Regions from separate parts of the Lysinibacillus sp. NPDC058147 genome, predicted to be linked through region 1. Evidence: riboswitches for the same ligand, from Rfam matches in the RefSeq annotation. Region 1 holds a riboswitch; the other holds the start of a gene.
What was found. A riboswitch is a leader RNA that binds a small molecule or an ion and turns the genes downstream of it on or off. The one in region 1 is predicted to bind preQ1.
Positions count from the first base shown of each region.

Region 2: linked by a shared signal. The riboswitch ahead of ACFVT8_RS22155 (QueT transporter family protein) and the one ahead of queC (7-cyano-7-deazaguanine synthase QueC) in region 1 are both predicted to bind preQ1.

Region 1 covers NZ_JBHVUJ010000002.1:366,803-370,227, forward strand. Annotated here, with positions in the region: gene queE (7-carboxy-7-deazaguanine synthase QueE) at 246-974, opposite strand; gene queD (6-carboxytetrahydropterin synthase QueD) at 967-1,440, opposite strand; gene queC (7-cyano-7-deazaguanine synthase QueC) at 1,444-2,103, opposite strand; PreQ1 riboswitch class I at 2,378-2,424, opposite strand; gene ACFVT8_RS07190 (leucine-rich repeat domain-containing protein) at 2,610-3,425, opposite strand, start outside.
Region 2 covers NZ_JBHVUJ010000011.1:89,868-93,292, reverse strand. Annotated here, with positions in the region: gene ACFVT8_RS22165 (hypothetical protein) at 372-629, shown strand; gene ACFVT8_RS22160 (DUF1259 domain-containing protein) at 699-1,097, shown strand; PreQ1 riboswitch class I at 1,355-1,399, shown strand; gene ACFVT8_RS22155 (QueT transporter family protein) at 1,406-1,888, shown strand; T-box leader at 1,981-2,181, shown strand; gene trpB (tryptophan synthase subunit beta) at 2,242-3,405, shown strand.

The DNA of each region.
Region 1 (3,425 bases):
CATCGCCAGACACGCTTGCACTAAGCTAGTCACTACTTATATCTTTCCGGTTCAGAATATATATTCTATAGATTACATACACGCTTGGTGCACAAAAAAAGTATAGGCCAAATTAGCCTATACTTTCACACAAAGTCCAAAGTTATAATCTTTTCCCTTTCGAATTGGAGGTATTACAGCACGTATCTGATGGAAGCGTAATGAATAATGATTAAACCATACAATTTCTAGAAACGGAACACTAACTAAACACCTCTTTTATTCCCCCAAACAAGGGCATGCAACTGTGGCAGAACTTTGATATCTCTGAATTCCTCATCCTTAATCACTCTATCAATCAGCGCATGATATTTATCTAATAAACGGTTAATTAAGCGTGAATTATCAGTCGTTGTGAGATCATCATTACCGACTTGGAGATAAAAAGGAATCATTGGATATCGATGGTGAATTTGTTTAGCATAATCGTAATCTTCTTGATTAAAAACGACTATTTTAAGGGATATATGGTTACTATTGTTTTGATTTTTAAGTTTTTCGAAAATATCAGAGAGCACCGAATAGTCAGTAGTCATTCCAGAACTAGGCGGCTTTGGTGAGATTGTCAGTTCATCAATCTCATACATCCATTTTTGCCACCTACTTCCCTGTGTTTCTACCGCGACCTTTATGCCGTTTTCTTTTAAAATCACAATAAGCTCTTCCAAATTTTGATAGAGTGCAGGATTGCCACCTGAAATCGTGACAAAGGAAAAGCCACTACCTCCAATACGTTTCAACTCAGACCAAATCTCTTCCGCTGTCATTTGGACAATAAGATGCTTTCCGCTACCATCCCACGTAAACGATGAATCACACCACGAACAGGAATAATCACAGCCGGCAGTTCTCACAAACATTGTCTTCTGACCAACTACCATTCCCTCACCTTGAATCGTCGGTCCAAAAATCTCGATAACAGGTATCTTACTCAATTTCCATCCACTCCCGTCTCGCTTCTGCATAGCTTGTCGGAGTTTCATACAGCCTGATAAACTCTACACGCGCCCCGTTATATCCTTGTTCATCAAGCAAGGCCTCAGCCAACTTTTCGTAAATCCAAACAACAATATTCTCTGCCGTCGTATTCATGGGTGGGAGCGTTTCATTTAAATAACGGTGATCCAAATGAATCTCTATTTTTTGTTTCCATATTGCTTTTATATCGCCAAAATCAATCATCAAACCGCGTTCATCTGTGTATCCACTTAGTCCTAATACTACTCGATACGTATGACCGTGCAGGTTTTTGCATTTCCCCTCGTAATTATGTAAATGATGAGCAGCATCGAAGGTAAATTCTTTACTTACAAGAACACGCTTTGCATGATAGTTCAATTGATTTCTTTGAATATCTTTATCTATCTTTTGAAGCTTATCGACGATTTTAAAATCTGACATGCCTTAAGACTCCTTCCTGTAACTCAAATACTTATCAAGCCCTTTTTTTCGCAGTTTACATGCTGGGCATTCACCACAGCCATCTGCTATTACACCGTTGTAACAAGTCAACGTTCTTTCCCGAATAAATTCAAGTGCCCCAAACTGATCAGCAAGCTCCCATGTTTGTGCCTTATTCAACCACATTAACGGTGTTTCAATCACAAAGGAATCATCCATCGATAAATTTAACGTAACATTCAAGGATTTAATAAAAACATCTCGGCAATCTGGATATCCACTAAAATCCGTTTCACAAACACCAGTTACAATGTGCTTAGCTCCTACTTGGCTCACTAAAATGCCCGCAAATGAAAGAAAGAGAAGATTTCGTCCAGGTACAAAAGTCGATGGAAGCTCACCATTTTCTCCGTCTTCTACCTTAATGTCTTGTCGTGTCAATGCATTCGGAGCAAGCTGATTCAAGAGTGACATATCAAGAATGTGATGCTTAACACCGAGCTCACCTGCTATCTCTTTCGCACATTCAATTTCAAGACGATGCCTTTGACCATAATCAAAAGTTACTGCCTCTACCTCTTCAAAACGATCTTTTGCCCAGAACAAACAGGTTGTACTGTCCTGACCTCCACTAAATACAACAATTGCCTTTCCCTGCTTCATCTATAAAAACTCCCTTTTATCGATAGAACAGCATTCTCAGAAAAGTGCTGCTATCTTCTTAGATTTTTAACGTATATTGTGTTCCTTGGTTACCCAATAAGTTCAACCCTTTAATACTTCTATCCTTCTCTACAGCTTCGTTCAGACATAAAAAAACCTCCTTGAAAAATGTTTCCCAACACATTTCAAGAGAGGCATCACCAATCATTCTATTAAAACATAAGTAAAAACATAAAAAAAAGCCACGTCCTATATGGACATGGCATATTGTCATGTTTCCATAGTTTTTTATAGAGGGTATTAGCTATGAACCTCTCCCGTTCTTGTCCGGGCATTCTTTTCTTCAATATAATACAAAAAATTGTATAAAACGTCAAATATATTTTTTTATTAGATCTTCCCATAAATGCTTCTCTGGAAAAAATACTGTTATATTGCCCTATATTTTAACAATATACTAAACACTTTGCTGAGATTAGATTCATTAATATTTTGAGAACATTACCTCAATAAATTACAATTCCATTGTCTAGAACAGATTTATTTTGCACTTGATTCCCTAAAATATAGAGCTTTTTCAAATTGGGCAAATTCACTAAAGGCTCTATATTTGAAATAGCATTATTCTCCAAATGAAGCACCTCAATTTGTTGCCAATTTTCCATAAAACTTAACGATTGTAGTGAACTATCTTGTATAGTGAATGAACGTAGAGCTGAAAAGCCCGCAAAGTAAGGCATAACCTTATCAACTTCATGTATCCAGTCACCATTACCTATTCGATAGGATACATCATTCAAAGTTAAATGTTCCAGTATATTGTTGTTAAACGAATTTTGACTATTAATTTGAAACCTACACTCATTACAATTTAACGTTTTTACATGCTGTAAATTGAATAATTCACTCGTCTCTTCATAAAAAGATGTTTCATTTAAATTTATTGTTTGTAGATTTGGCAGACGATTTAAAGAACGAATACCCGTAAAATCACCAGACTCAACCGCTGTAAGTTGTTCTAGCTGTGGGTATTTCAGTAATTCAGCTCCATTCAAATTCGACTGTCCCCCACTTATATCCACAGTCAAATCTTTTAAAGCAGGTGCCTCTAACTTAGGTATGAAAGAACTTACTATTTCCGCTTTTTTTAAATGGGGTGCGACAATTGATGATACTTTTCCACTATAACCAGTTATCGATATATCAGTCAATGAAGTCAGGCTGTTCACAATATCAAGCAATTCTAATTTATAAAGAGAAGCTAAACGCAGCTTGGTCAAAGAAGACTTATCTCTAAGGCGTTCTATATTCGTAATATCCAT
Region 2 (3,425 bases), on a different contig from region 1:
TGATTTCTTTTTCTAACATAGCAGAAATTTTTTTGACAATTTTGCGAAGTTATTTTTCTGTCATTTTATTTTTTAATAATTTATGTAAAACTCCAAAACCCTACATTCCCCCATAAGAACTGTCAGCCTTCATAACAGTATTTGCTTTTACTTCTTTCACGATATCTAATAACCAACTACTTTGAGGTATCGGGATATCTGGGAAGCATACGTACGTTGGAGCAGCACCTTGAATGGCTGAATAAAGACAACCTGCGAGTACTTTAAAATCATCAGCTCATTTTATTCCCTTTATGTTTTCAGTCTCCTTTTTTACATTTAATGCATATGATGCAAATGAGACAGTGCTGTTCCCAAAAAGGAGGAATACCATGAATAATAATGAAAGGGATTTAAATCATCAACCTTCTTATTCAAAAGAGAACCAAAATGCAAAAACAGGAGATATTGACACAATCATTTCTAATCTTTGTGACAGTCTATTCGAATTCGCTCTAGATTTTGCCTTAAACGCCTTAGAATATACAAAAGACTTAGATGAAGAACTAGAATATACGGATGAATTTAAAAAGCAACTGGACGATTTAATTTTAGAAATAGAAGAAATTAGAAATGTTTTAGATGAGTAGTTTCAAATTAGAAACCCTTACTACTTTCGCACCAAGATATCTCAAATATTAAGAAGTAGAGGTGTCTAAATGCAAAATCCCCAAGATATGTGTACAAAATTTGCTCAGATTGCAAACGGAAAAGCTTCTGTCGAACATGGCGTATGCTCAGTAAAACTTAATCGAAATCTTAATGTTATGATTCAAGGTCGCCCAAGTCGTAGTGCACTTCATGCTGGGATAACATTCGAATCACTCGATATGTATGGAAATGCACTTAACTTAGGTGAAGTGGTAGTACTTCAAGAAGAATTAACTCCATTTGTTAAGGTACTTGCAGAAAATAATTTGATTATAAGTGCCGTTCATAATCACTGGATCTTTTCAGACCCAGCTATTTTATACGTTCACTTTCAATCAATAGAACCCCCATTATTCTTTGCCCAAAAATTTGCTCAAGCTTTTAGTGTTTTAAAAAACTACCGATAACTACACTTGTTAAAAGAACTGCTTAGAAACAGTTCTTTTTTGATATGGCTGGGCTCTCCTTAAGTTTTCATTCCATATGTAAAGAAGCAAGTGTACAAGCTCCCCTTCTTATGGATTCCAAATTCGAATACTGATTACGCACACATTAATGAGCAACGAACAAGAGCTAAATATTACCGTTAGCGCTATGAATTTCTGCGCTTTTTTTACTCATCGCTATTTACAAATAAGCATGAACATTGATATGATTGCACTTGCTCTACGTGGTTCGTAACCATCCCACGCAAAAAAACTAAGGAGAAATGAATATGAAAGTAAAATTTTTAGCAATGAGTGGCATTATTGCAGCGTTCTACATTGCTGTTACATTATTAGTCGGATCATTTGGCTTTACAGAGGTGCAGTTCCGTCTATCCGAAATGTTTAACCATTTAGTTGCCTTTAACCCCCGTTTTGCCGTTGGGATTATTATTGGTGTATTTATCTCCAACATATTTTCACCACTCGGTATCTACGATTTAATTTTTGGTGTTGGCCATTCGATGATTACCCTTGGGTTGCTCATTCTTATTTGTAAATTTGTTAAAAATATTTGGGCACGCTTAGTCATCAATACATTTTTATTTACATGCACCATGTTTATCATTGCATTTGAATTGAACCTAGCATTAGAATTACCATTCTTCTGGACATGGTTAACTGTTGCTGTAGGTGAATTTGTTGTCTTAGCAGTCGGTGCACCAATTATGTATATATTGAATAAACGCTTAAACTTCAAAAATTTAATTTAAACACAGACGAGTCTTATCAGATTCGTCTTTTTTATTTTCTTGGTACCAGCACACATTGACACTATTCTGAAAATACTTTACAATTCATTTCAATAAACGCTAGGAAAAAGAATAGTAGCAAGCTGTAGTACTTAAAGAGAGCTGATGGTTGGTGCAAATCAGTAGTACATACTTGTGAATGGACTTTGGAGCAGCCTCATCAAATGTGAGGACGAATTTACTCCCCGTTACCGGAGTACGAAAGAGCGCAATGTTTGCGAATGAAGGTGGCACCACGGTTACTCGTCCTTTTTACAGAAGGATTGTAGTGACTTTTTTTTATGGAAAAATTAGATAAGAGGAGTCGAGAGAAGATGAGTATAGTAGTAGAGAAAAAAGGATATTTTGGTGAATTTGGCGGTAGCTTTGTTCCTGATGAGCTTCAAAATGTATTAAATATTTTAGATGAAAACTTCCAAAAATATAAAGACGATGAAGACTTTAATAAAGAGCTAGATTATTATTTCCATGAATATGTTGGACGCAAATCTCCACTTTATTTTGCTGAAAATTTAACAAAACAATTAGGTGGCGCAAAAATTTATTTAAAGCGTGAAGATCTTAACCATACAGGTTCTCATAAAATTAATAACGTTCTAGGTCAGATTTTATTGGCCAAGCGCATGGGTGCTAATCGTGTGATCGCCGAAACAGGTGCAGGTCAGCATGGTGTAGCAACAGCAACTGCTTGTGCAATGTTCGGGATGGATTGCACAATTTATATGGGTTTAGAGGATACAAAGCGTCAAGCATTAAACGTCTTCCGTATGGAGCTTCTTGGTGCAAAGGTAGTAGCTGTTGATAAAGGTCAGGGGCGACTAAAGGATGCAGTGGATGAAGCATTTGCTGATTTAGTTGAAAGCTATGAGACGACTTTCTATTTACTAGGTTCTGCAGTGGGGCCTCACCCATTCCCTTCAATGGTCAAACATTTCCAATCAGTCATTAGCCGTGAAAGTCGCGAACAAATTTTAGAAAAAGAAGGTAAGCTACCAGCAGCAGTACTCGCTTGTGTCGGTGGCGGTAGTAATGCGATCGGTGCGTTTGCAGAGTATATTGCAGATGACAATGTTCGCCTCATCGGTATCGAACCCGATAAGGCTGCAACGTTAAATGAAGGAACACCAGGTGAATTACATGGCTTCAAATGCTTAGTACTGCAAGATGCAGAGGGCAATCCACTACCAACATATTCGATTGCCGCTGGACTAGATTATCCTGGAGCCGGTCCAGAGCATAGCTATTTAAAAACAATCGGTCGTGGAGAATATGTAACGGTGACGAATGAAGAGGTGCTTGAAGCATTCCAAGTGCTGTCAAAGGTTGAAGGAATTATACCTGCACTTGAAAGCTCCCATGCAGTTGCTCATGCACTAAAGCTTGCGCCAACATTATCTCCGAGAGAGAGCATTATTATCAATATCTCTGGCCGTGGAGACAAAGACGTAGAACAAGTATTTCAAATGTTAAATAAATAACGAAATGAAAGAGCGACTTC